2 regions of the Pseudomonas sp. B21-028 genome follow, and region 1 is predicted to be linked to the other one. Evidence: predicted binding sites of a transcription regulator. Region 1 holds the regulator's gene; the other holds the start of a gene.
The links. The regulator FliA, encoded in region 1, starts transcription of late flagellar genes. The targets are predictions, from matches to a motif close to CTAAAGTTTNNNNNNNNNNNGCCGNTAA.
Positions count from the first base shown of each region.

Region 1 (14,555 bases):
GAGCTCGACCAGGAAATTCCGGGCGGGCTGTACCTGGCGGTGGCCCAGGTGCTGGCCTATGTCTACCAGATCCGCCAGCACCGCGCCGGCAAGGGCAAGCGCCCCGATCCGCTCAAGGATTTGCCGATTCCGCCGGATCTGCGCCGCGATCCTGAATAAATCGTGCGCCAGGTCCTGCTACTGACAAACCCTGTGGGAGCGGGCTTGCTCGCGAAGGCGTCGTGCCAGTCATGCATCTATCAACTGATACACCGCCATCGCGAGCAAGCCCGCTCCCACAGGATTCGTGTTCTGGCTTGGAGGCTTGTATTCCAAGGTCTGGCAAAAGTTGGAAGGCTTCTTGCAATACCCCGTCTGCGCCTGTATCGGGCGTCAAAAGTTTGCTTCACAGGAACGGGGTATTTTGGTGGATCGCTCTCAGTTACTCAGCACCGCGCGCAGCAACGTCGTAGACCTCAGTCGGGGCAATCTGGGCGTCCCGCTGTTGCTGATGGTCATGCTCGCCATGATGATGCTGCCGGTGCCACCGTTCCTGCTGGACGTGTTCTTCACGTTCAACATCGCCCTATCGATCGTGGTGCTGCTGGTGTGCGTATATGCCCTGCGCCCGCTGGATTTCGCCGTGTTCCCGACCATTTTGCTGGTGGCCACGCTGTTGCGCCTGGCGCTGAACGTGGCGTCTACCCGCGTGGTCATGCTCCACGGTCAGGAAGGTCATGCCGCCGCCGGTAAGGTGATCCAGGCCTTCGGTGAGGTGGTGATCGGCGGTAACTACGTGGTCGGTATCGTGGTCTTCGCCATCCTGATGATCATCAACTTCGTGGTGGTCACCAAGGGTGCCGGGCGTATTTCCGAAGTGAGCGCGCGTTTCACCCTCGACGCCATGCCCGGCAAGCAGATGGCGATCGACGCCGATCTCAACGCCGGCCTGATCGATCAGAGCCAGGCCAAGCTCCGTCGTCTGGAAGTGGCCCAGGAGGCCGAGTTCTACGGCTCCATGGACGGTGCGAGCAAGTTCGTGCGCGGTGACGCCATCGCCGGCCTGTTGATCCTGTTCATCAACCTGATCGGCGGCATGGCTGTCGGTATCTTCCAGCATCAGATGAGTTTCGGTGATGCAGGCAAGGTTTACGCCTTGCTGACCATCGGTGACGGTTTGGTGGCGCAATTGCCATCACTGTTGTTATCCACAGCGGCGGCGATCATGGTGACCCGTGCTTCGGGCTCCGAAGACATGGGCAAGCAGATCAGCCGGCAGATGTTCGCATCGCCCAAGGCCCTGGCCGTGGCCGCCGGGCTGATGGCGGTGATGGGTCTGGTCCCGGGCATGCCGCACATTTCCTTCCTGAGCATGGCGGCCGTGGCGGCAGGCGGCGCCTATCTGTTCTGGAAGAAGCAGAACGTGCAGAAAGTCCAGGCATTGCAAGAGGTCAAGCGCCAGCAGGAACTGCTGCCATCGCCGGCCCGTGCCCTGGAGACCAAGGAGCTGGGCTGGGACGATGTGACCCCGATCGACATGATCGGCCTGGAAGTCGGCTATCGCCTGATTCCACTGGTGGATCGCAACCAGGGCGGCCAACTGCTGGCGCGGATCAAGGGGGTGCGCAAGAAGCTGTCCCAGGACCTGGGCTTCCTGATGCCCACCGTGCATATCCGCGACAACCTCGACCTGGCGCCCAGCGCCTATCGCCTGACGCTGATGGGGGTGATCCTGGCCGAAGCCGAGATCTACCCGGACCGCGAACTGGCGATCAATCCAGGTCAGGTCTATGGTTCGCTCAATGGCATTACCGCCAAGGACCCGGCTTTTGGTCTGGAGGCGGTGTGGATTGAAATCAGTCAGCGGGCCCAGGCCCAGTCCCTCGGTTACACCGTGGTGGACGCCAGTACGGTAGTTGCGACGCATTTGAACCAGATTTTGTACAAACACTCCAGCGAACTGATCGGCCACGAAGAAGTCCAGCAATTGCTGCAGGTGCTGGCCAAGGGGTCGCCGAAACTGGCCGAAGAACTGGTGCCGGGCGTGGTTTCGTTGTCGCAGTTGCTCAAGATCTTGCAGGCGCTGCTGGCCGAACAGGTGCCGGTACGCGACATCCGCAGTATTGCCGAAGCCATCGCCAACAACGCTTCCAAGAGTCAAGATACCGCCGCCATGGTGGCCGCGGTGCGGGTCGGCGTATCCCGTGCAATCGTCCAAAGCATTGTAGGCACTGAGTCGGAGCTGCCTGTGATCACGCTGGAGCCAAGGTTGGAACAGATATTGCTCAATAGTCTTCAGAAGGCAGGGCAAGGCTCGGAAGAGGGTGTTCTGCTGGAGCCAAGCATGGCCGAGAAGCTGCAACGTTCGTTGATCGAGGCAGCCCAGCGGCAAGAGATGCAAGGCCAACCGGTGATCCTGCTGGTGGCGGGTCCGATTCGTGCGATGCTCTCGCGATTCGGTCGCCTCGCGGTCCCGGGGCTGCATGTGCTGGCGTACCAGGAAATACCGGACAACAAGCAAGTGACCATTGTTGCGACAGTAGGGCCCAACGGCTGAGGTAGTGGGTTATGCAAGTGAAGCGTTTTTTCGCCGCCGATATGCGTCAGGCCATGAAACTGGTTCGTGACGAGCTGGGCGCCGAAGCAGCCATCATCGGCAACCGCCGGATCGCCGGTGGTGTCGAGTTGACGGCGGCTCTGGACTACAAGCTGTCTGCGCTGGCCCCGCGGGTTCCGAACATGGAACTTGAGGATGAGCTGCGCAAGACCCAATCGCGCATCGCCAGCGCCCAGGCCGAGTTGAGCCTGCGCAGCAGCGAAGGCGAGGCCGCGCCGGGCACCAATCGTCAATTGTTTGCCGGTCAGCCGTTGACCGCGGGCCTGCCACTGACCGCTGCCGAACCGCTGATCGAGCCGACCCCGGTTGAGCCGCGTCGTCCGGCGCCGGCGCCTGCCGCACCGGCTCCCGGTGTCGATCCGCGTGCGCTGGACTCGATGCGTTTCGAACTCAACAGCTTGCGCGAACTGATGGAAGTCCAGCTCGGCTCGCTGGCCTGGAACCAACTGCAAGGCAGCCGTCCGGCCCAGGCCAACCTGTGGCGCCGCCTGCAACGCATTGGCCTGTCCGGCCCGCTGGCCCGCGACCTGCTGGCGCTGATCAATGATATTCACGAGCCTCGCCAGGCCTGGCGCATGCTGCTGGCGCATCTGGCGCGGATGATCGCCACGCCGGAAGTCGAGCCGCTGGAAGAGGGCGGGGTGATTGCCATGGTCGGCCCGGCCGGCATGGGCAAGACCACCACCCTGGCCAAGCTCGCCGCCCGTTATGTGCTCAAGTACGGTGCCCAGAGCATTGCCCTGGTCAGCATGGACAGCTTCCGTATCGGCGCCCAGGAGCAACTCAAGACCCTGGGCCGGATTCTCAACGTGTCGGTGACCCATGTGGATCCGGGCCAATCCCTGGCCCAGGCGCTGGAGCCCCTGCTGCGCAAGCGCGTCGTACTGATCGATACCGCGGGCCTGCAAGCCAGCGATCCGGCCCTGCGCATGCAGCTTGAAAGCCTGGCCGGGCGCGGCATCAAGTCAAAAAATTATCTCGTGTTGGCAACCACCAGCCAGAAACAGGTTCTAACCGCCGCCTACCACAGCTACAAACGCTGCGGATTGGCCGGTTGCATCCTGACCAAGCTGGACGAAACGGCAAGCCTGGGCGAGGTATTGAGCCTGGCGATCGGTCACGATCTGCCGGTGGCGTACCTGACCGATGGGCCGCGGATCCCGGATGATTTGCATCTGCCGCGTCGCCACCAACTGGTCAGCCGTGCCGTGAGTGTGCAAATGCAGGACGAACCCAGCGAAGAAGCCATGGCTGACATGTTCGCTGATATCTACCACAGCCCGACCAAGCAGGTTGGCTGAGGTAATCATGAATATTTTTTGTACCTACATCGATGGTCTGCCAGGCAATGTTCCGTATGTGAACGCGCAGCCAGTAATGTGGCCTCCGTCTAAGTAAGACAGGTAAAGAACGAACATGGGCAGCATGCATCCCGTACAGGTGATCGCGGTGACCGGCGGCAAAGGTGGCGTCGGCAAGACTAACGTGTCAGTGAACTTGTCCCTGGCTCTGGCAGAGCTTGGCCGACGGGTCATGCTGCTGGACGCCGACCTGGGCCTGGCAAACGTCGACGTGCTGCTGGGGCTCACACCCAAACGCACGCTGGCGGACGTGATCGAAGGCCGCTGCGAACTGCGCGACGTGTTGTTGCAGGGGCCGGGCGGGATTCGCATCGTGCCGGCCGCCTCCGGCACCCAGAGCATGGTTCATCTGACCCCGGCCCAGCACGCCGGCCTGATCCAGGCATTCAGCGACATCGGCGACAACCTCGATGTGCTGGTGATCGACACGGCGGCGGGCATCGGTGATTCGGTCGTCAGCTTCGTGCGCGCCGCCCAGGAAGTGCTGCTGGTGGTCTGCGACGAGCCTACCTCCATCACCGACGCCTACGCCCTGATCAAGCTATTGAACCGCGATTACGGCATGAACCGCTTCCGCGTCCTGGCCAACATGGCCCAGAGCCCGCAGGAAGGGCGCAACCTGTTCGCCAAGTTGACCAAGGTCACCGATCGCTTCCTGGACGTTGCCCTGCAGTACGTTGGCGCCGTGCCGTACGACGAAAGCGTACGCAAGGCGGTCCAGAAGCAACGTGCCGTCTATGAAGCCTTTCCCCGTTCCAAATGCGCGCTGGCGTTCAAGGCAATCGCCCAGAAGGTCGATACCTGGCCACTGCCGGCCAACCCACGCGGGCACCTGGAATTTTTCGTCGAGCGTCTCGTGCAACAAACAGCAGGGCCCGTGTTATGACAGCCAGCGGTTACAACCACCTCTACAAGAAATCGGCACGGGACGCCCAATACGAGTTGATCGAGCGATACGCGCCCCTGGTCAAGCGCATCGCCTATCACTTGCTGGCGCGGTTGCCGGCCAGTGTCCAGGTCGAAGACCTGATCCAGGCAGGCATGATTGGCCTGCTCGAAGTGGCTAACAAATACGACGCGAGCAAGGGCGCCAGTTTCGAGACCTACGCCGGCATTCGCATTCGCGGCGCGATGCTCGACGAAGTCCGCAAGGGCGATTGGGCGCCCCGTTCGGTACACCGCAATACCCGCATGGTCAGTGACGCCATTCGCGCTATTGAAGCGAAAACCGGACGAGACGCTAAAGATCACGAAGTTGCGGCCGAACTCCAGTTGAGTCTCGATGATTATTACGGGATTTTGAACGATACCTTGGGCAGCCGTCTGTTCAGTTTCGACGACCTGTTGCAGGACGGCGATCATGAAGGGCTGCATGAGGATGGCGCGAGTACGCACATGGAGCCTGCGCGTGACCTGGAAGACGAACGTTTCCAGAGCGCGCTGGCCGATGCGATTGCCAATTTGCCGGAGCGTGAGCGACTGGTCTTGGCGCTGTACTACGACGAAGAGCTGAACCTCAAGGAAATCGGTGAGGTCCTGGGGGTCAGCGAATCGCGGGTCAGTCAGTTACACAGCCAGTGCGCCGCCCGTTTGCGGGGGCGTTTGGGGGAGTGGCGAGCGCGCTGACAGTCGGTGCGGGGAGGTTGCTGACAGGGTTTGCGTGGCACGTGTTGCGCAGTCTCGATCCGTTGCGTCCCGCACCGTTGTCGAATGCTGTACCGGATTGATTGAAATGGCGCGTTCAGGTGCTGTACGCGTTTAAGACTGCTTGGAGGTCGAATTGGACAAGAACATGAAAATCCTCATCGTTGATGACTTTTCAACGATGCGGCGGATCATAAAAAACCTGTTGCGTGACCTTGGGTTCACCAACACGGTCGAGGCCGACGATGGCACCACTGCCATCCCGGTTCTCAACAGCGGGAGCATCGACTTTCTGGTGACTGACTGGAACATGCCTGGCATGACCGGTATCGACTTGCTGCGCCATGTGCGCGCCGATGAAAAACTCAAGCACCTGCCGGTGCTGATGGTCACCGCCGAAGCCAAGCGCGAGCAGATCATCGAAGCGGCCCAAGCCGGTGTGAACGGCTATGTGGTCAAACCCTTCACGGCCCAGGCGTTGAAAGAAAAGATCGAAAAGATCTTCGAACGCATCGGTTAACGGCGCCACGGGGGAGCTATGGAGAATAATGAAGCTTCAATGGGCGATTTCGAATCGACCCTGAAAAAACATGCCCGCGAACTGGTCGACAGCCTTGAAAAAGGTCGTTTCGGCGATGCTGTCCAGATGATCCACGAGCTCAATCAGACCCGGGATCGTGGCCTGTACCAGGAAGTCGGCAAGCTCACCCGTGAGTTGCACAGCGCGATCGTCAACTTCCAGATCGATCCGAACATGCCCCAGGCCGAAGAGGTCTCGCAGATCACTGACGCGACCGAGCGGCTGTCCTACGTGGTCAAGCTGACCGAGGCTGCCGCCAACCGCACCATGGACCTGGTGGAAAGTGCCACGCCGCTGGTCAATGGCCTTGGCGATGAAGCCCAGGCCTTGAGCGTCGACTGGGGCCGTTTCATGCGTCGTGAAGTCGGCGCGGAAGAGTTCCGGGACCTGGCGCGTCGGGTCGACGGTTTTCTGACACGCAGCAGCGCCGATAACCGCTCTGTCGCGAGCAACCTCAACGATATTCTGCTGGCCCAGGACTATCAGGACCTGACCGGCCAGGTGATCAAGCGCGTCACCCAATTGGTCACCGAAGTCGAAAGCAATCTGCTCAAACTGGTGTTGATGGCCAGCCAGGTCGATCGCTTTGCGGGCATCGAACACGACCGTGAAGCGATACTTGCTGAAAAAGATCCACAAAAACATCTCTCTCAGGGTGAAGGTCCGCAAATTCATGCCGATAAAAGAGAAGACGTTATGTCCGGTCAGGACGATGTGGACGATTTGCTGTCCAGCCTTGGATTTTAGCCCTGTTTTAGGAGCACCCCATTAATGAGCTTCGGCGCCGATGAAGAGATCCTTCAGGATTTCCTGGTTGAGGCCGGCGAGATTCTAGAGCAACTGTCCGAGCAATTGGTCGAGCTGGAAAGCCGACCGGATGATGCGGATTTGCTCAATGCAATCTTTCGCGGTTTCCACACTGTAAAAGGAGGCGCCGGCTTCCTTCAGCTCAACGAGCTGGTGGAGTGCTGCCACATTGCCGAGAACGTGTTCGACATCCTGCGCAAGGGTGAGCGTCGCGTGGATTCGGAATTGATGGACGTGGTGCTCGAAGCGCTGGATGCGGTCAACAGCATGTTCAACGAGGTGCGTGACCGTTCGCCGATCACCGCCGCCACCCCTGAGTTGCTCGCCGCGCTGTCGCGCCTGGCCGAGCCGCAATCGGCTGACGAAGCCGCTCCAGTCGAGACCACGGTTGAAGAACCCGTTGCCGAGGAGCCGGTCGCCGAGGAATCGGGCGATATTACCGATAACGAATTCGAACAGCTGCTGGACTCCCTGAGTGCCGTCAAGGCCGAAGCTCAGGCCCAGGCCCAGGCTCCGGTAGCTGCCGCGCCCGCCGATGCCGGCGCGGCCAGCGATGAAATCACCGATGCGGAGTTCGAGTCACTGCTCGATCAACTGCACGGCAAGGGCCAGTTCGCCGTCGATGCGGTTGTCCCGCCACCAGCCCCTGCCGCGCCGAAAGCCGCGGGCGACAGCTCCGACATCACCGACGATGAATTCGAAGCCTTGCTCGATCAGCTGCACGGCAAGGGTACTTTTGCCGTTGACGCCCTGGAGTCGGCCATTGCCTCCACGCCTGCTCCGGGCAAGCCTGCCGCCGCAGCGGCCGGTAGCGACCTGATCACCGATCAGGAATTCGAATCGCTGCTCGACGATCTGCACGGCAAAGGCAAGTTCAGCGAAGTCGGCACGGCCTCTGTCGCGCCAGCTGCCGCACCGGCCGCCAAGGCCGCGCCAAAACCCGCCGCCAAGGCACCGGAACCCAAGGCCGAGACACCGGCCCCGGCACCCAAGCCTGCTGCAGCGGCCGCTGCGCCTGCGCCTGCCCGTACACCTGCGGCGGCGTCATCTGCGCCGACGGAAAAACCGACCAGTGAAGCCGAAACCACCGTTCGGGTCGACACTGCGCGCCTGGACGAGATCATGAACATGGTCGGCGAACTGGTGCTGGTGCGTAACCGTCTGGTACGCCTGGGCCTCAACAGCCAGGACGAAGCCATGTCCAAGGCCGTGTCGAACCTCGACGTGGTCACGGCCGATCTGCAGACCGCGGTCATGAAGACCCGGATGCAGCCGATCAAGAAAGTCTTCGGACGCTTCCCGCGCCTGGTACGTGACCTGGCTCGTCAGCTCAAGAAAGAAATCAACCTGGAACTGGTGGGTGAAGATACCGACCTCGACAAGAACCTCGTCGAGGCCCTGGCCGACCCGCTGGTCCACTTGGTGCGCAACGCGGTCGACCATGGCATCGAGTCGCCGGAAGAACGCGAAGCCGCGGGCAAGGTCCGTAGCGGCAAGGTGATCCTGGCCGCCGAGCAGGAGGGCGACCATATCCTGCTGTCGATCTCCGACGACGGCAAAGGCATGGACCCGGAAGTGTTGCGTGCCATCGCCGTCAAGCGCGGTGTGATGGACAAGGACGCTGCCGACCGCCTGAGCGATACCGAGTGCTACAACCTGATCTTCGCTCCCGGCTTCTCGACCAAAACCGAGATTTCCGACGTGTCGGGTCGTGGCGTGGGCATGGACGTGGTGAAAACCAAGATTTCCCAGCTCAACGGCTCGATCAACATCCACTCGGTCAAGGGCTCGGGCTCGAAGATCCTCATCAAGGTCCCGCTGACCCTGGCGATCATGCCGACCTTGATGGTGATGCTGGGCAACCAGGCGTTCGCTTTCCCACTGGTCAACGTCAACGAGATCTTCCACCTCGACCTGTCGCGTACCAACGTGGTGGACGGCCAGGAAGTGGTGATCGTGCGGGACAAGGCACTGCCATTGTTCTACCTCAAGCGCTGGTTGGTCAGCTCCGCGGCGCATGTGGAGCAGGGCGAGGGCCACGTGGTGATCCTTTCGGTAGGTACCCAGCGGATCGGCTTCGTTGTCGACCAGCTCGTGGGCCAGGAAGAAGTGGTCATCAAGCCATTGGGCAAAATGCTCCAGGGCACCCCGGGCATGTCCGGCGCCACCATCACCGGCGACGGCCGCATCGCGCTGATCCTCGATGTACCGAGCATGCTCAAGCGTTACGCCGCGCGGCGTATTTGATTCTGGAGGGGCGCGGCCCAGTGCCGTGCCTCGTCTAACGGAGTGTTTATGGTAGTTAAAGTCCTGGTGGTGGACGATTCGGGGTTCTTCCGCCGCCGCGTCTCGGAAATTCTCTCGGCGGACACGACGATTCAGGTCGTCGGTACCGCGACCAATGGCAAAGAGGCAATCGATCAGGCCCTGGCACTCAAGCCGGACGTGATCACCATGGACTATGAGATGCCAATGATGGATGGCATCACGGCGGTGCGGCATATCATGCAGCGCTGCCCGACCCCGGTATTGATGTTCTCGTCCCTGACCCACGAAGGTGCCCGTGTCACCCTCGACGCGCTGGATGCCGGGGCGGTGGATTTCCTGCCGAAGAACTTCGAGGACATCTCGCGCAACCCCGACAAGGTTCGGCAGTTGCTGTGCGAGAAGGTCCACAGCATTTCCCGCAGCAACCGCCGTGTGAGTGCCTACACACCACCGGCCCCCGCGCCCGTGGCTGCACCGAGTCCCGCGCCGTCGTCGGGCAGCTTCAATCCGCCCCCGGTACGCAGTGCCCCGGCCCCTGCGCCCACACGTCCGACTCCGGCCAGTGCGTCGTCGCCGGCACCTAAGCGCAAGGCCTACAAGCTGGTTGCCATCGGCACGTCCACGGGCGGTCCGGTGGCGCTGCAACGGGTCCTGACCCAGTTGCCGGCCAACTTCCCAGCCCCCATCGTGTTGATCCAGCACATGCCCGCGGCCTTCACCAAGGCGTTCGCCGAGCGCCTGGACAAGCTGTGCAATATCAGCGTCAAGGAAGCCGAGGACGGCGATATCCTGCGGCCGGGCCTGGCACTGCTGGCTCCGGGTGGCAAGCAGATGATGGTCGACGGTCGCGGCGCGGTGAAAATCCTGCCGGGCGACGAGCGCCTTAACTACAAGCCCTGTGTGGACATTACTTTCGGTTCCGCAGCCAAATCCTACGGTGACAAAGTTCTGGCGGTGGTGCTGACCGGTATGGGCGCCGACGGTCGCGAAGGCGCCCGTCTGCTCAAGCAGGGCGGCAGTGCTATCTGGGCCCAGGACGAAGCCAGTTGCGTGATCTATGGCATGCCGATGGCGATTGTCAAAGCGGACCTGGCCGATGCGGTGTACGGGCTGGACGACATCGGTAAATACCTGGTCGAGGCGTGTCTGTAATGGATGTCCTCAGCCTGATCGGCATCATCATGGCGTTCGTCGCCATCATTGGTGGCAACTATCTGGAAGGCGGTCATCTCGGCGCCCTGGCCAATGGCCCAGCGGCGCTGATCGTGCTCGGTGGCACCATCGGCGCCGCGCTGTTGCAATCGCCCATGAGTGCTTTCAAGCGTGCCATGCAGGTGCTGGTCTGGATTCTGTTTCCACCACGGGTCGACCTGGCCGGCGGCATCGACCGTGTCGTGAACTGGAGCCTGACTGCCCGCAAGGAAGGCCTGCTCGGCCTGGAAGGCGTGGCCGATGCCGAACCTGACAACTACTCGCGAAAAGGCCTGCAATTGCTGGTGGACGGCGCCGAGCCGGAAGCCATCCGCAGCATCCTGGAAGTGGATTTCTACACCCAGGAAAGCCGCGATATCGAAGCGGCCAAGGTTTTCGAAAGCATGGGCGGTTATGCGCCTACCATCGGCATCATCGGTGCGGTGATGGGCCTGATCCACGTGATGGGCAACCTGGCTGACCCCTCGCAATTGGGTAGCGGCATCGCCGTGGCGTTCGTGGCCACTATCTATGGCGTGGCCAGCGCCAACCTGGTGTTGTTGCCAATTGCCGCCAAACTCAAGTCTATTGCCTTGCGCCAGTCGCGTTATCGCGAAATGTTGCTGGAAGGAATCCTGTCGATCGCCGAAGGTGAAAATCCGCGCTCCATTGAATTGAAGCTCCAGGGCTTCATGGATTAATGGGAGTAATGGACCATGGCGCGTCGCCGGAATCATGAAGAGCACGTCAATCATGAACGTTGGTTGGTGTCCTACGCCGACTTCATCACATTGCTGTTCGCCTTTTTCGTGGTCATGTATTCGATCTCCTCGGTCAACGAGGGCAAATACAAGGTCATCTCCGAGGCGTTGATCGGCGTCTTTACCGACTCGGACCGCGCCCTCAAGCCAATTCCCATTGGCGACGAGCGGCCCAAGACGACCACGCCGGCCAAGCCGCTGGTCCGTGACGCCGAGCAGGTCGATGCCGGCATTGCCGGTGGCAGCGACCCGTTGAAAAGCATCGCCGACGACATCAGCGCGGCATTCGGCGACCTGATCAGCTCCAACCAGATGACCGTGCGCGGCAACGAGTTGTGGGTGGAGATCGAACTCAACTCCAGCCTGTTGTTCGGTAGCGGCGACGCCATGCCCAGCGACATGGCGTTCAACATCATCGACAAGGTGGCGGCGATCCTGAAGCCGTTCGATAACCCGATCCATGTGGAGGGGTTCACGGATGACCAGCCGATTCGCACCGCGCAGTATCCAACCAACTGGGAATTGTCTTCGGCCCGTTCCGCGAGCATCGTGCGCATGCTTGCGATGCAGGGTGTGAACCCCGGCCGCCTGGCGTCGGTGGGGTATGGCGAGTTCCAGCCGGTGGCCAACAACGCCACCGTCGAAGGTCGGGCGAAAAATCGGCGCGTGGTATTGGTGGTGTCGCGCAACCTTGATGTACGCCGCAGCCTGACCGGTACCGGCACGGCCAACGCAAAGCCGGACGCTGCATTGAAGCGGGCTGGCACACAAACTGCACCGACCCCGGTCAAGACACCGGGAAGACAGAGTGCCGTCAATTCTCCGTCACCCGCTTTATAACCGAGCTATTTCTCGGTCGAGCCTGTTTCGGCCGGGAGGAACGATCTGAATGAGAGTCTGGGCAGTTGCCAATCAAAAAGGTGGGGTGGGTAAAACCACCTCTTCCATCGCTTTAGCCGGATTACTGGCCGAGGCGGGCAAGCGTGTGGTCATCGTCGACCTGGACCCCCATGGCTCGATGACCAGCTATTTTGGCTACGATCCCGATAGCCTGGAGCACAGCAACTACGACTTGTTCCTGCACCGGGGCAATGTGCCTGAGGGACTGCCAGGACAATTGTTGCTGTCCACCAGCGACGAGCGGATTTCGCTGTTGCCGTCGAGCACCGCGCTGGCCACCCTGGAGCGGCAGTCGCCGGGGCAGGGCGGCTTGGGCCTGGTGATCGCCAAGAGTCTGGCGCAGCTGTGGCAGGATTTCGATTACGCGATCATCGACAGTCCGCCGCTGCTGGGTTTGCTGATGGTCAATGCCTTGGCGGCCAGCCAGCAACTGGTGATCCCGGTGCAGACCGAGCACCTGGCAGTCAAGGGGCTGGAGCGGATGGTCAACACCCTGGCGATGGTCAACCGCTCACGCAAACAGTCGCTGCCGTTCAGCATCGTGCCGACCTTGTTCGACCGTCGTACCCAGGCGTCCATGGGAACCTTGCGCGTATTGCGGGACATGTACCCGGATGAAATCTGGCAGGGCTACATCCCGGTCGACACGCGCTTGCGCGATGCCAGCCGCGCCGGTGTGACCCCTTCCCAGTTCGATGGCAAGAGCCGTGGCGTGCTGGCCTACCGGGCCTTGCTCAAACACCTGCTGGCCCAGCAACTTGTTCCTCAGCAGGTGGCCTGATTGAACGCCTCTAAACGCTCTGCAGGCTCAAGTCTGATGGCACTCATGCCGATAACGTTCATATGCGGTGCACTGTTTTCATGAACCGCCCGATCAAGACAACCTCGCGTCCGCAAATGGCCTTGCAGTCCTACCTGGATGGGCTGTTGCAGGAAGCGACCGAAGAATTTCCACCGGAACCGAGCGTGCCCGAGGCTTTGCCCGCGCCCGTCGAAGCCGAAGGTGTGCTGGATGAGTTTCAGGCGGCCGTGCTCGAGGAGCAGGCCCGTGATGCACGCAAGTCAGTGGTTGTCGCAGCGGTGGAGGCACCGTTCGCCAGGCCACCGGTGAAAGTCATGGAGGCGCCTGCGCCGGTGCTCGCGGCGGTTTCCACCGTTGCACCGTTGTTGCAGGGCCTGGTGACGCCAGTGGTGGAAGTCCATCTGCCGCCGAGCAACACGCCGCCGCCGGTAGAAACTGACGACCGCCCGGCCTGGGCCGCGGAGCCGTTCGAGTGTCTGTTGTTCGATGTGGCCGGGTTGACCCTGGCGGTGCCGCTGGTATGCCTGGGGTCGATTTACTCCCTGGCCGGGCACGAATTGACGCCGTTGTTTGGCCAGCCGGATTGGTTCCTCGGGATTCTGCCGAGCCAGGCCGGCAACCTGAAGGTACTGGATACCGCGCGCTGGGTGATGCCGGACCGTTATCGCGATGATTTTCGCCAGGGCCTGCAATACGTGATTTCGGTACAAGGTTACGAGTGGGGATTGGCGGTGCACCAGGTCAGCCGTTCGCTGCGCCTGGACCCGAACGAGATCAAGTGGCGCAGCCATCGAGGGCAACGGCCATGGCTGGCGGGTACGGTGATCGAGCATATGTGCGCCTTGCTGGACGTTTCCGAGCTGGCGGAGCTGATCGCCAGTGGCGGGGCAAAACACCTGGGCGGCACCAAGCCGGTCCAGAAACCGAAATAACACAGTCGGTGGCGCACAGCGTCACGGCGCAGAACACACCGCCACAGGCGGTTTTTCGAGGGGTCAGGGTATGAATGATAAGGCGTCGTCTCTCAAGGGTTCCGAAGATCCGATCCTGCAATGGGTCACCTTCAAACTCGATAACGAAACCTACGGCATCAACGTGATGCGCGTGCAGGAAGTGCTGCGCTATACCGAGATTGCCCCGGTGCCGGGTGCGCCAAGCTACGTGCTGGGTATCATCAACCTGCGTGGCAACGTGGTCACGGTGATCGACACCCGCCAGCGTTTTGGCCTGAACTCCACCGAGGTCAACGACAACACCCGTATCGTGATCATCGAGGCCGACAAGCAAGTGGTCGGGATCCTGGTCGACAGCGTTGCCGAAGTGGTTTACTTGCGTCAGTCGGAAATCGAAACCGCGCCTAACGTCGGTAACGAAGAATCGGCCAAGTTCATCCAGGGCGTCTGCAACAAGAACAACGAGTTGCTGATCCTGGTCGAACTGGAAAAAATGATGAGCGAAGAAGAGTGGTCGGAACTGGAGAGTATCTGATTGATTCTTGAGGTAGCAGTCATTGTCCTGTTCCTTTTCTGGGCAGGCACGCTGGCGATATTCCTGGCGTACATACGTAGCCAGCGGCAGATCGCCGCTCAGCAGGCCCAGGGCGATGCGCTGCGCGATCAGCGCATCAAGGACCTGGCCAAGCGTG
Region 1 covers NZ_CP087184.1:1,787,767-1,802,321, forward strand. Annotated here, with positions in the region: gene flhB (flagellar biosynthesis protein FlhB) at 1-159, shown strand, start outside; gene flhA (flagellar biosynthesis protein FlhA) at 407-2,536, shown strand; gene flhF (flagellar biosynthesis protein FlhF) at 2,548-3,897, shown strand; gene fleN (flagellar synthesis regulator FleN) at 4,013-4,843, shown strand; gene fliA (RNA polymerase sigma factor FliA) at 4,840-5,583, shown strand; gene LOY35_RS08165 (chemotaxis response regulator CheY) at 5,750-6,121, shown strand; gene LOY35_RS08170 (protein phosphatase CheZ) at 6,140-6,928, shown strand; gene LOY35_RS08175 (chemotaxis protein CheA) at 6,953-9,235, shown strand; gene LOY35_RS08180 (chemotaxis response regulator protein-glutamate methylesterase) at 9,284-10,408, shown strand; gene LOY35_RS08185 (flagellar motor protein) at 10,408-11,148, shown strand; gene motD (flagellar motor protein MotD) at 11,164-12,048, shown strand; gene LOY35_RS08195 (ParA family protein) at 12,098-12,889, shown strand; gene LOY35_RS08200 (CheW domain-containing protein) at 12,970-13,842, shown strand; gene LOY35_RS08205 (chemotaxis protein CheW) at 13,913-14,398, shown strand; gene LOY35_RS08210 (DUF2802 domain-containing protein) at 14,399-14,555, shown strand, end outside.

Region 2 (14,555 bases), 1.2 Mb from region 1:
GCATCTCAGCTCCGGTTTCTCTCGCCTCATGCCTGCCATTCCCACCGATCTCCCCGCCCTCGCCCAATCCATCAAGGACTGGGGCCGCGAGCTGGGCTTCCAGCAAGTCGGCATCAGCGGACTGGACCTTGGCGAGCATGAGCAACACCTGCAGCGCTGGCTCGATGCGGGCTACCACGGCGAAATGGACTACATGGGTGCCCACGGCAGCAAGCGCTCGCACCCCGAGGAACTGGTGCCGGGCACACTGCGGGTGGTGTCCCTGCGCATGGACTACCTGCCAGGCGACACACACATGGCACAAATGCTCGGCCAACCGGAAAAAGCCTACGTCTCGCGTTATGCGTTGGGCCGCGATTACCACAAATTGATCCGTAAACGCGTGCAACAACTGGCAGAAAAAATCCAGGCGGTCATCGGCCCCTTCGGCTACCGCGCCTTCGTCGACAGCGCACCGGTCCTGGAAAAAGCCATCGCCGAACAGGCCGGCCTCGGCTGGATCGGCAAGAACACGCTGGTACTGAACCGCAAGGCCGGGAGTTATTTTTTCCTGAGCGAACTGTTCGTCGACCTGCCGCTGCCGGTGGATCCGCCCCATGCCAGCGAACACTGTGGCAAATGCACGGCGTGCCTGGACATCTGTCCGACCAAGGCTTTCATCGGCCCCTACGTACTGGACGCCCGCCGCTGCATTTCCTACCTGACCATCGAGCTGAAAAGCGCCATTCCTGAAGAGTTGCGCCCCTTGATCGGCAACCGGGTGTTCGGCTGTGATGACTGTCAGATCGTTTGTCCGTGGAACCGTTTCGCCCGGCCGTCCGGAGAAAATGACTTCAAGCCACGCCACAACCTGGACAATGCCGGGCTGGCCGAGCTGTTCCTGTGGAACGAGGAAACCTTCCTCAAGAGCACCGAAGGCTCGCCGTTGCGCCGTGCCGGCTATGAGCGCTGGCTGCGCAACCTGGCGGTAGGCCTGGGCAATGCACCGTCAACGATTCCAGTGCTTCAGGCACTGGAGGCACGCCGCGATCATCCCTCGGAGCTGGTGCGTGAGCATGTGGAATGGGCGCTACGCCAGCACGCGCAGCGTCAGACTTCGTCGTTGTAGACGAACTTCGGCATTTCCCAGTGGAAGCGGATCGCCAGGAGCCGCAGCAGGAAACCGCCGAACAAGGTGATGAGCACGGCCTGTTCACTGGGCAAGGTCAGGTAGACACACAGCAGATAACACCATGCGGCGGCAAACGAGACACTTGCATACAGCTCGCGCCGGAAGATCAGCGGAATATCGTTACAGAAGATGTCGCGCAGGATCCCGCCGAACACGCCGGTAATGACACCACTGACCGACGCCACCAACATGCCATGCCCCATTTCCAGGGCCGTCATGCAGCCGATCAGCGTGAATGCCACCAGGCCCACGGCGTCGAGTACCAGGAACATCGAGCGCAGATGACGCATCCAGCGCGCCAGGAACACCGTCAGCATGGCCGCTGCCGTGGTCAGCACCAGGTATTCCGGGTGCTTGACCCAGGTGAGCGGGTAATGCCCGAGCAATACGTCGCGCACCGAGCCGCCACCCAGCGCCGTGACGCAGGCGATCAGCACCACGCCGAACCAGTCCATGCCCCGCCGCCCGGCGGACAGGGCGCCGGTCATGGCTTCGGCGGTGATGGCGATCAGATAGAGCATCAACAACATGATGGCGGTCCTTACAGGAAGGCGCGCAGTCTAGCCAGTTCGGGCCAGCACCAAAAGAGGGCAACCGTTGGCGCTGCCAAACACAGACTTGTGGCGAGGGGATCTGTGGGAGCAAAGCTTGCTCGCGATGCAGACAACACCCTTCACTGCAGGACCGTGTCATCGTTCATCGCGGGCAAGCCTTGCTCCCACGGGTCCCACGCCACAGCACAATCAGAACTTGATGAAATGCTTGCGGTAATGCTGCAGTTCGGCAATGGACTCGCGGATGTCGTCCAGGGCCAGGTGGCTGCCGCCCTTCTGGAAGCTGTCACGCACTTCAGGCGCCCAGCGGGCAGCCAGTTCCTTGAGGGTGGAAACGTCCAGATTGCGATAGTGGAAGTAGCTTTCCAGGGATTTCATGTGGGTATAGAGGAAGCGCCGGTCCTGGCAGATGCTGTTGCCGCAGATCGGTGATTTGCCCTTCGGCACCCACTGCTCGAGGAAGGCGATGGTCTGGGCCTCGGCCTCGGCCATGCTGATCTTGCTCTCGCGTACCCGCTGGGTCAGGCCCGAGCCGCCGTGCTGGCGGGTGTTCCATTCGTCCATGCCGGCCAGGATCTCGTCGCTATGATGGATCGCGATCACCGGGCCCTCGGCCAGGGTGTTGAGGTCACTGTCGGTGACGATGGTGGCCATTTCGATGATGACGTCGGTGTCGGGGTTCAGACCGGTCATTTCCAGGTCGATCCAGATCAGGTTCTGCGGGTTTTGCATAGGAAGGGCTCCTCGGAGTAGCTGCGCAGTTTAGCCTAGGCAGACCTGCGGGCGTGCTAAACTCGCCGCCGTTTTACTCTATTCGCAGCATTTCTTCATACGGAACACCCATGGCCAAACGCCAACTCAATCGTCGTCAGAACTGGCGCATCGAAAAGATCCAGGGCGAGCGCGCCGCTCGCGCCGCCAAACGCGAGTCCAGTGCGGTGCAAGCCCTGGAAGGCGGCGACCTCGGCCCCGAACAGACCGGCCTGGTGATCGCGCACTTCGGTGTGCAGGTCGAGGTCGAGGCCCGCGAAGGCGAACTGGCCGGCCAGGTATTCCGTTGCCACTTGCGGGCGAACCTGCCGGCGTTGGTCACCGGCGACCAGGTGGTCTGGCGTGCCGGCAACCAGGGTATCGGCGTGATCGTGGCACAACTGCCGCGCCACACCGAGCTGTGTCGTCCGGACAGCCGAGGCCAGCTCAAGCCGGTGGCGGCCAACGTCGACATGATCGTCATCGTGTTCGCCCCGCTGCCCGAGCCCCACGCCAACCTGATCGACCGCTATCTGGTGGCGGCCGAACACGCCGGTATCCGCCCGTTGCTGCTGCTCAACAAGTTCGACCTGATCGATGAACAGAACGCCCCGGCGCTGAACGCCTTGCTGGCGGTCTATCGGCAACTGGGTTACCCGGTGCTGGAAGTCTCGGCCCACCACGGCAACGGCATGGAACAATTGCAACGGCAATTGGACGGGCGCATCAGCGTGTTCGTCGGCCAATCCGGTGTCGGCAAGTCTTCGTTGGTCAACAGCCTGCTGCCGGAGGTCGAAACCCGGGTCGGGCCACTGTCCGAGCTGTCCGGCCAGGGCACCCACACCACCACTACCGCGCGGTTGTTCCACTTCCCCGGTGGCGGTGAGCTGATCGACTCGCCAGGCATCCGCGAGTTCGGCCTGGGCCATGTCAGCCGGGCCGATGTGGAAGCCGGGTTCATCGAGTTCAACGACCTGATCGGCACCTGCCGCTTCCGTGACTGCAAGCACGACCGCGAACCCGGCTGCGCCTTGCTCAAGGCACTGGAAGACGGCCGCGTCCAGCAGCAACGGATGAACAGCTATCGCTCGATCATCGCCAGCTTGCCGGAAAGCAGTTATTGATTTGAAGGTGAGCCGGGCGCAATTGTGGCGAGGGAGCTTGCTCCCGCCTGTGGGAGCAAGGCTTGCCCGCGGTGAACGTTGACTCGGTCTTGCAGTTGAAGCGTGTCGCCTGCATCGCGAGCAAGCTTTGCTCCCACGAGCCCAATCACTGCGCAGGCGTTCCCGGCGGTTTCGGCGCGGCGTCGTCGAACAGGTTCAGACGCTCGCGCAGCTCATGGGCCGGCACCGGTTGCTGATCGGTCGGCAAGGCGTTCGGATCAGCCGCAGCATCAGGCGTCGCCGCCGGCGCTTCGCCCGGGGCACCCTCGCCCTGGGCCGGGTCTGGTGCCGGATCGTCGGTCTGCGAACCTTCGATGGCCTTCTGGGCCTTCTTGGTCAACACCACGATATCGATACGCCGGTTGACCGGGTTGAACGGATCCTTGCGATCGAACAACGCCGAAGAGGCATACCCGACCACTCGCGCCACCTGCTCATCCGGATAGCTGCCGGCCACCAGGGCGCGACGTGCCGCGTTGGCACGGTTGGCCGAGAGCTCCCAGTTACCGTAGTCACCCTTGCCGATGTACGGCTTGGCGTCGGTATGGCCGCTGATGCTGATCTTGTTCGGCACCGCCTTGATGGTGTCGGCCATCGCCAGCAGGATGTCCTCGAAATAAGGCTTCAGGCGTGCGCTGCCGGAATCGAACATCGGCCGGTTCTCGGCATCCGTGATCTGGATGCGCAAGCCGTTCGGTGTGATCTCGAACAGGATCTGGTCCTTGAATTTCTGCAGTTGCGGGTTCTCGTCGACCTTGTTCTGCAACTCCTGCAACAGCAATTCCAGGCGCTCGCGTTCGACCTGCTCGGCCATGCCCTCGACCTGTTCGGAATCCACCGTCACCTTGTCAGGCTGCGGCTGGGACTTGACCTCGGGGTTGAGCGTGGTGTCCGGGGCCAGGGTCGGCGAGCCGCCCAGGTCGATGATGTAGGGCGTGCCGCTTTCGGAGAAGCCGACCGGGTCCTTGAAGTAACCGGCGATGGCGATCTTCTGTTCCGGGGTCGCGGTGGACAGCAGCCACAGCACCAGGAAGAACGCCATCATCGCCGTCGCGAAGTCGGCGAAGGCGATTTTCCAGGCGCCCCCGTGATGCCCGCCGGCGATGCGCTTGACGCGCTTGATGATGATCGGCTGATTGTTCTCCATGGCTTAACGACCGCGAACCGCTTGTTCCAGCTCGGCGAAGCTTGGACGGTGCGCCGGGTACAGGACCTTGCGGCCGAACTCCACGGCCAGCGAAGGCGGCATGCCCGAGGCCGAAGCCACCAGGGAGGCCTTGATGGCCTCGTAGGTATTGAGTTCTTCCTTGGCATCATGGGCCAGGGAATGGGCCAGCGGGCCGAAGAAGCCGTAGGCGGCCAGGATACCGAAGAAGGTACCGACCAGAGCCGCGCCCACGTGCAGGCCGATGGACTTCTGGTCGCCCTCGCCCAGGGAAGCCATGGTCACCACGATACCCAGTACCGCCGCGACGATACCGAAGCCGGGCATGGCGTCGGCAATGCCGGTCACGGCGTGGGACGGATGATCGAGGTCTTCCTTGAGGCTGTACAGCTCCATGTCGAACAGGCCCTCGAGCTCATGGGGGGCCATGTTGCCGGACGACATGATGCGCAGGTAATCACAGATGAACGCCGTCATGCGGGCGTCCTTGAGCACTGCCGGATACTTGGCGAAGATCGGGCTGGCGGCGGCGTCTTCGATATCGCCCTCGATCGCCATCATGCCTTCGCGGCGGCTCTTGTTGAGGATCTCGTAGATCAGTCCCAGCACCTCGAGATAGAAGGTGTGGCTGAAGCGCGAACTGAACATGCCCAAGGACTTCTTGAGCACGTGCATCGTCATGTAGCCGGGGTTGGCCTGCAGGAATGCGCCAAGGGCCGCACCACCGATGATCATCACCTCGAAGGGTTGGATCAGAGCGGCAATCTTGCCATGGGAGAGCACGTATCCGCCGAGCACGCTCGCGAACACGACAATGATGCCGATAATTTTAGCCATAGATTGAAAGTACTTATTTAAGTCGGGTTCAAGGTCATATTCGGAAGCTGGAAAATCTCTTCTTCTCCTTATCGGCAAAACTGCGCCAGACTATAGTCAGTTCTGGCGAAAAGCCAATTTGCCACGTTGCAGCATGCGATGATCACGTCCAGCCATGGCTAACGAAACGAAGGTTCCAACCCCACGACCGACCACCCTCGAAGGCTGGGTAAAACTGCTCGAAGGCGTGCATTTGCCGGTGCCCCAGGCCAGTCATGACCTGGTCTGCAAGGCCGTTGCCGATAGCCGCCGCTCGTTGCGCGACATCGCCGAGCTCATGCAGGACAGTCCTGCCCTGGCCCTGAGCGTCATCCGCGAAGCCAACCATCATACCCATGGCAGCCTCACTGAGCCGGCGGAAAACCTCGAAGTGGCCATCAACCGCCTCGGCCTCAAGCGTACCGAGGAGTTGCTCGCCCGCCTGCCCTCGCTGCCGGAGCAGGAGATCCCCGTCACCCTGCGCCAGTTGCAGTTGATCAGCCAGCACGCCACACAACAGGCCAATGGCTTTTTTGCCAGCCGCCTGGCACGGCTGTGGCAGGACATCCACTGGGGCAGCCTGTTGTTCCTGTCACCGCTTTGGCCACTTGCCCTGACTCACCCGCGGTTGCTGGGGGAATGGGAGATGCGGGTGATCCATAGAGGTCAGTCGGCCCGCAAGGTGGAGCGCGAGTTGTTCGGCGTCGGCCTGCTGGAAATCTGTCTTGCGGTGGTGGAAGCCTGGCGTTTGCCCATCTGGGTGGGGCAAGGCTATCGCCTCCTGCTCAACGAGCGCCGTGAACTGGTGAAGGTGCTGCGCATCGCCCGGGACAGCGAACATCCGTTGCGCCAGCAGAATCGTCTGGACGACGACCCGACCCTGCGACGCTGGCTCAACCAGCCGGCCAACACCGTACTGCTGGCAAATGGCCTGGCACTTTCGGCGCATCAGGCCTGGGACTGTCCCCACAACATCCGCTGGCAATACCTCACCAGCCTGTATCTGCAGATGCCCATGGATGAGCTTCAGCAACAGTTGCACCAGCAGGCCGCCAACAGCGCCCGCCACCACGCCATGCTGGACCTCTGGCACCCGGCCGTGGCATTGCTCTGGCCTCCCGGCAGCCGTCGCGTCCAGGCCGCCAGGGCTTCTGTCGCCCAACCCAGCGCCGAAGACCTGGCCCTGTGGCGCAAACGATGCGCGGCATTGCTGGTGGAGCCGAGCCCGTTCAGCAACGCCATGCACCTGACCACCTCGGCACGGGATGCGCTGGTGGCATGCGGCATGCGCCGGGTGATGATCCTGATGGCCGACCGCGGCCAGACCAGCGTGCGCGTACACCAGATCGCCGGCCTGCCCCCCGAGGCGGCGGCCATGAGTTTCTCCATCAGCCAGAGCAAGGTGTTGCAGCGGTTGCTGGCGCAGCAGGCACAGGTTCGCCTGAACCCGGAGAACAATGCACAGTTCTCGGCATTGTTGCCACCGGGGCTGCGAGCCCAGTTCAAGGGCGAGCACATGCTGTTGCGCTCCCTGACCTGCGATGGCCGGGTGATCATGCTGGTGGCCGTGGACCAGGGCGGCGGGCCCTTCACGGATGTGACGGTGCAAGCCTTCGGCAGGACCGTGCAGTGCATCGAACGGGCCCTGCATACCTTTACCAACCGCGGTCGCTGAACTTGCTACAATCCCTTCCTTTTGCGCCCCTGGAGACCTGACATGCCTGACTTCTCTGGCTTGCCGCTGGTGATCGAGCCAAGCGATCTGCTCCCGCGTCTCGATGCCCGCGACCTGATTCTGGTAGACCTGACCAGCGCCGCGCGCTACAGCACCGGGCACATTCCCGGCGCACGCTTCGTCGATCCCAAGCGTACGCAATTGGGCCAGCCGCCAGCACCGGGATTGTTGCCGGCCAAAGCCGATCTCGAGACACTGTTCGGCGAGCTCGGGCACAACCCGGATGCGGTCTACGTGGTCTATGACGACGAAGGTGGCGGCTGGGCCGGACGCTTTATCTGGCTGCTGGACGTGATCGGCCATTCGAAGTACCACTATCTCGACGGCGGCCTGCTGGCGTGGCTGGACGAAAGCCTGCCCGTCAGCACCGATCTACCGGCCTCCGTCGGCGCCCCAGTGCAACTGACGTTGCACGACGAACCCACCGCCACCCGCGAATACCTGCAAAGCCGTCTCGGTGCCGCCGACCTGGCGATCTGGGACGCGCGCGGCCCGCTGGAGTATTCCGGCGAGAAAGTCGTGGCGGCCAGGGGCGGTCACATTCCCGGTGCGGTCAATTTCGAATGGACCGCAGGCATGGACAAGGCGCGCAGCCTGCGTATCCGCCAGGACATGCCGCAGATCCTCGAACAACTGGGCATCACGCCCGACAAAGAAATCATCACCCACTGCCAGACCCACCACCGTTCCGGCTTCACCTATCTGGTGGCCAAGGCGCTCGGTTACCCGCGAGTCAAGGGCTACGCCGGTTCCTGGGGCGAATGGGGCAACCACCCCGACACCCCGATCGAGCTTTGAAGGTTCCTAAGGACATTTAATGAAAAACCGTTTGTTCATCATCACTCAGTACCTGCTGCCCCACCACCTGCTGTCACGCTTGGCCGGCTGCATCGCCGAATGCCGCGTACGTTGGTTCAAGAATGCGTTCACCCAGTGGTTCGCCAAGCGTTATCAGGTGGACATGTCCCAGGCCCTGGTGGAAGACCTGACCGCCTACGAGCATTTCAATGCGTTCTTCACCCGCGCCTTGAAAGAAGGCGCACGGCCGCTGGATGAAACACCGGGCGCGATCCTCAGCCCTGCCGATGGCGCCGTCAGCCAGCTCGGTCCTATCGAGCACGGCCGGGTTTTCCAGGCCAAGGGCCACAGCTTCAGCGTGCTGGAACTGCTGGGTGGCGACTCGGCCAACGCAGCGCCGTTCATGGGTGGCGATTTCGCGACCATCTACCTGTCGCCCAAGGATTATCACCGCGTGCACATGCCGCTGGCCGGCACCTTGCGGGAAATGGTCTACATTCCGGGCCGCATCTTCTCGGTCAACCAGACCACCGCCGAAAACGTTCCAGAGCTGTTCGCCCGCAACGAACGCGTGGCGTGCATCTTCGACACCGAACGCGGACCAATGGCCGTGGTGCTGGTCGGCGCGATGATCGTGGCCTCCATCGAAACCGTCTGGGCCGGGCTGGTCACGCCACCCAAGCGCGAACTGAAGACCTTCCGCTACGACGAAGCGTCCCGTGCCCCGATCCACCTGGAAAAAGGCGCCGAGCTGGGCCGCTTCAAACTGGGTTCGACGGCCATCGTGCTGTTCGGGCCAGACCAGGTGAAGTGGGCCGAAGAGCTGGTGGCGGGCTCGCCAGTGCGGATGGGCCAGGGTTTGGCGCTGCCCAAGGCTTGAACCACCGCCCCCGTGGGAGCGAGCCCTGCTCGCGATAGCGTCAGGCCAGTCACCCCCATACCGACTGATCCGCCGCCATCGCGAGCAGGCTCGCTCGCACAGTTGCTTCGTGGCGTTTGTTGGACTTCTGTTCAGCCCTGATCCCTTGTGGGAGCGAGCCCTGCTCGCGATAGCGTCAGGCCAGTCACCTCCATACCGACTGATCCCGCCGCCCCCACAGGTTCTGTAACACCTGGAATAGATCGGACACTGCTTTCGGCAACACCTGCTAGAGTTGAAGACATCCCCTTCATTTCCAGCCGGAGCCGTCCACGGCATGAATGAGACCAGCCCTCTCCCGTTATTGCGCGTTTCCACCCCGACGCAATCACGCCTGTCGTTCTGCGAGGCTACGCCACGGGATCTCAAGCGATGGATTGCTAACCTGCCCAAGGCCAACATCGGCGAAACGGCTCGCCTGTTGTACCAGGCCATCGGCGAACTCAACCTGCTGCTCACCCCCAGCGAGAACCGCCTGCAACTGCTCGAGTTGCTGCGGCCCGAGGTGTACTACGTCTGCAAGCACCTGGAGCGGCATTTCCTGCAACAGGCCATCGTGCTCGATGACCGCTCGCGCAAGATCGTCAACCTGTGCCAGGCCCTGCAAAGTCATCTGGCAATGGGTTACAAACAGATCGTTGCGCGCATCGCACCGAAGTTCACCAAGGACCGGGCCCGCCTGCTGAGTACCGCATTGCAAAGGGCGACGCATGCCCTCAACGGTCCGCTGCTGCGCGCCACCGAGTTGTACAGTCCGGTGCCTGAAGGGCTATGGCTCGATCTGCACCAGTTGTACCGGATCGCCTGCCAGCACCGGTTGCAACACCAAAGTGTCAGCGACGAGTTGGTCAGCCAGGTCCAGCAACTGAGCACCGAGCAAACCTACGTCGTGGCCCTGCTGCTGGGCGCATCACGCAGCAATCAGCTGCGCCAGGGGCAGATTGCACGACTGGCCGAAGTGCTGGAAGCCTGGAGCCAGCGGATCAAGCTGGACCCGACCGGCACCACCAGCCTGTTCGCCGTCGCGCCGGAGCTGGATGTCGGGCCGCGCTACCGCTCCAAGTTCAGGGCCGAGCAACAGCCGGGCCTGCTGGGTGTCGACCTCGAACCGCTGGTGCGCGCTATCACCATCCATCTGGAGCGGCCTGCCGAACACACCCTGCCGGTACCTGGCGGCATGAACACCGATACCTTGCAGCATCTGCAAGCCGCTTGGGGTGAAGCCGTCGAACGCAGCTTCCAGCGCACCGAAGGCAATGGCACGCTGACCATATGCGTAGGCATGAGCGCATTGCACTATTACCTCGGCGGCGAACGTTCCTTCAGCGAAATCCTGAAGACTCCCGTCACCCGCAAGGCCCGCTTCGAAGCTTCGCCCAGCAAGACCAGCGACACCTGGAAGCAAGCCTTCGACGCCGCCCCTGCCGGGGACAGCGATATGCTGCCCTACGAAGAAATCGAGTACCCGGTCAACCCAGCCGATGAAGAGGGTAGCGGGTCGGACAACCAGCATCACTTTCCCACCTACGAACTGCCGATCGTCAACCACAGCCCCGGGGGCTACTGCCTGGGCTGGCCGAAAGAAGTACCAGAACAATTGCAGGCCGGGGAAATGATCGGCATTCGGGACACCAACGATCAAGCCTGGAGCGTCGCGGTAGTGCGCTGGATCCGCCAGGTTCGCGGCGGCGCCATGCAGATGGGCATTGAACTGGTCGCTCCCTATGCTCAGCCTTGCGGCGTGCAATTGGTCCGGGAGAAGAGCGAACCCAGCCATTACCTGCGGGGATTGTTGTTGCCGGAAATCAGCGCCATCGAACTACCCGCAACCATGATCGCCCCGCGTCTGCCGTTCCAGGAGGGACAACAGGTCCTGATCAATACCAACGGCCAGGAATTGCGGGCCGGCCTGGACCGACGGGTGACCAGCACCCACAGCTTCAATCAGTTTGCCTATCACCAGGAGGATACCGGCCCCGCCGGGGGTGGCGGCGACCAGGAAGGAGATTTCGATTCGTTGTGGAAGTCGCTTTAACAGACAACTGAACACCTCTGTGGCGAGGGGATTTATCCCCTCGCCACAGAGGGATTTCTTGGGCTCAGAGCTGCCCGTCGCGATCCCTGAAACCGAGTAGGTACAACACCCCATCCAGCCCCAGGGTCGAGATCGCCTGCCTGGCCGATTGCTTGACCAGCGGTTTGGCCCGGAACGCCACGCCCAGACCCGCTATCGCCAGCATCGGCAAGTCATTGGCGCCATCGCCCACGGCGATGGTCTGCTCCAGGCGCAGGCCTTCCTTCTCGGCCAGTTCGCGCAGCAGGTCCGCCTTGCGCTGGGCATCGACGATGGGCTCGACAGCCACGCCGGTCACCTTGCCGTCCACCACTTCCAGTTCGTTGGCGAACACGTAGTCGATGCCGAGCTTGACCTGCAACTGCTTGGCGAAGTAGGTGAAGCCACCGGACAGGATCGCCGTCTTGTAGCCCAGGCGCTTGAGTTCGGCGAACAAGGTCTCGGCCCCCTCGGTCAAGCGCAGGGAGGCGCCGATGGCGTCCAGCACACTGACGTCCAGACCTTGCAGCAGCGCCAGGCGCTCCTTGAAGCTGGCGCGGAAGTCCAGTTCGCCGGCCATGGCCCGCTCGGTGATGGCCGACACCTTGTCGCCCACGCCCGCGGCCTTGGCCAGTTCGTCGATGACTTCCGCTTCGATCAAGGTCGAATCCATGTCGAACACCGCCAGGCGACGGTTACGACGGAATAGCGAGTCTTCCTGAAACGCGATGTCGACGTTCAGCTCCTGGGCCACGCTCAGGAATTCGGCACGCAACGCCTGGGAATCGTTCGGCTCGCCACGCACGGAAAATTCAATGCAGCCCTTGCCCTGGTCCGCTGGCGTGTCCAGCGGCATGCGCCCGGACAAGCGGTCGATGTGATCGATGTTCAGGCCGTATTGGGCGGTGATCGAACTGACGCGCTGCAACTGCTCCGCGGTGACCTTGCGGGTCAACAGGGTCACGATATGGCGCTTCTTGCCCTGGCCAGCCACCCAGTGCTGGTAGTCCGCTTCGGACACCGGCGTGAAACGGACCTGTTGATCGAGCTTGTAAGCGGTGAACAGGATGTCCTTTAGCACCGACTTGCTCTGTTCGGCATCCGGAATTTCAACCAGGATGCCAAAGGACAGGGTGTCGTGAATCACCGCCTGACCGATGTCTAGAATGTTCACACCACCCTGGGCCAGAACGCCGGTAATGGCCGCAGTCAGACCCGGACGGTCGCTGCCAGTGATGTTTATCAGGACGATTTCGCGCAAGGCGCACCCCCGCAGGTGGAAAAAAACCGCATTCTACTCACTTTCAGTGACCATCGGGCACCGCCAGTGCTTTGCCGGTCATGGGGCTGTCGCTATACTGCGCGTCAATTTCACGGACAAAGAGCCGAGCTCAGTGAACCGGCCCACGCCAGTCAAAACCGATAACTTCTTCCTGCTGATCTTCCGTGCACTGCGCCATCGTCGCGTGCCGATTGCATTGCGCATTGCCAGCCATAACGTGATCCTGGTCGCCCTGGCCCTGGTCATCTATGCCTGCGTGATGGGCCTGCAGTTCAAGCAGGCGATGCACGAGCAAGCCGATGCCCTGGGTGAGAGCCTGACCACCCAGACCGCCACGTCCGCCACCGAGCTGCTGGTGTCCAACGACATCCTCAGCCTCAACGTGCTGCTCAACAACCTGACCAAGAACAAGCTGGTGGCCCACGCCGCCATCTACAGCGTGGACAACCGCATCCTCGCCGAGGCCGGCCAGCGTCCCAAGCCAGGCCTGCTGGGCGAGTCCGGCGGCATGTACCAGAGCAAGATCACCTTCCAGGACGTGACCGCCGGACAACTGCGCATCAGCCTGGACATGGACCAGTTCCAGCAACCGATGACCATCAGCCTGCAAAGCATGGGCATCCTCAGCGCGATACTACTGGCACTGGCGCTGGCCTTGAGCCTGCGCCTGGGACGGCATCTCTCCACGCCACTGCTGCAATTGCGCGTCTGGCTGCGGGACATCGACGAACACACCCCGGCCACCCAGCGCCAGGATGAAATCGGCGATCTGGCGCGGCAGCTGCACGCCAGCTTCGCACCTGAACCTGCGCCCGTGCCGGAGCCCGAGGACATCGACTACGTTGACGATGAAGCCGAACCGGAGTTCGAGGTGCGTAACCTGCGCGATCCTGGCTTCGACGAAAGCCAGCCGATGCCGACGTCCAGGCCCACGCCTCGCCATGTGGTACGGGCGGTTGAAGACGAAGAAGACGACGACGCCTTCGCCGACTTGCGGGACGAGTCGGTTGCCGGGCAACCGCAAGTCGCCAGGCCTGTCGTTTCGAACCAGCCACAGCACAGCGCCGTGTTGGCCGTGCAGCTCGGCGCCCAGGACCAACTGCGTCGCCTGCCCCAGGCCCGCCTGAAGGAACTGCTCGAACGCTACCGCGATTGCCTCGACCAGGCCGCCTCGCTCTACCAGGGTGAATTGCACACCCTGAACGACGGCAGCACCCTGATGCTGTTCCATACCGAAGACAGCGGCGACGATTACCTGACCAACGCCATTTGCTGCGGTGAACTGCTGCGAGCCCTGGGTCATCAATTACAGATCGAAGTTGCCGACAGCGGCATCACCCTGCAACTGCAACTGGGCCTGACCCTCGGCGATGAGCTGTTCGGCCTGAGCCAGATCGACCTGTTGCTGACCGAAACCGCACAGGATGCCCTGGCGCTGTCGCAACACAGCCGTAATCTGCTGCTGGTGGAGCGCAAGATCAACGACGATGCCCTGGTCCGCCAACGCACCCGCATCCGCCCTATCGCCAGCCCCGAAGGTGCGTGCTGTGTGGAGCGCTTGATGGAGCCGTACCCGTCGATGCTGGAGCGGCAGCTGGCGCGGATGCATGAGCGCCAGACCTGAACTCCGGTCGCTGGAATGACGAAGCCCGCAGATGAGTGATTGTCTGCGGGCTTTTTTGTCGCCGTCACTGGCCCCATCGCGAGCAGGCTCGCTCCCACAAGGACGGCGCAGGACCTGTGGGAGCGAGCCCTGCTCGCGATGAGGCCAGCACAGGCACCGAAGATCTATCTCCCAGAAACAACAAAGCCCGCATCAACGCGGGCTTTGTCTTGCATCCAGTTCGCTGATCAGAACCTGAACACTTCCATGTCGGTACGAATCGGCAAGGCCATCGGGAGCTTTGGCGACTTCTCCGGTTCAGCGGGCTTGGCCTGGGAAGGAGCCGCCTTGCGCGGTGCAGCCTCGACCAGTGGAGGCTGGTTGGCCAATGGCTTGAGCGCCACGGACAACTGCTCGGCCAGACGTTGCAGGAGAACGCCCTGGGCCTGGACCTGCGCAGCGGTACCACCGGTATGTTGTTCTTGCAGATGAACGATGCGGTTCTCA
Region 2 covers NZ_CP087184.1:594,473-609,027, reverse strand. Annotated here, with positions in the region: gene queG (tRNA epoxyqueuosine(34) reductase QueG) at 29-1,108, shown strand; gene LOY35_RS02680 (trimeric intracellular cation channel family protein) at 1,090-1,704, opposite strand; gene orn (oligoribonuclease) at 1,915-2,457, opposite strand; gene rsgA (small ribosomal subunit biogenesis GTPase RsgA) at 2,568-3,599, shown strand; gene motB (flagellar motor protein MotB) at 3,745-4,785, opposite strand; gene motA (flagellar motor stator protein MotA) at 4,789-5,640, opposite strand; gene LOY35_RS02655 (HDOD domain-containing protein) at 5,795-7,333, shown strand; gene LOY35_RS02650 (rhodanese-like domain-containing protein) at 7,376-8,191, shown strand; gene asd (archaetidylserine decarboxylase) at 8,211-9,071, shown strand; gene LOY35_RS02640 (molecular chaperone) at 9,388-11,145, shown strand; gene serB (phosphoserine phosphatase SerB) at 11,210-12,424, opposite strand; gene LOY35_RS02630 (AhpA/YtjB family protein) at 12,558-14,069, shown strand; gene LOY35_RS02625 (membrane integrity-associated transporter subunit PqiC) at 14,297-14,555, opposite strand, start outside.
Region 2: a site for FliA is predicted at 5,709-5,736, ahead of motA (flagellar motor stator protein MotA). Genes of this name have one in related genera too.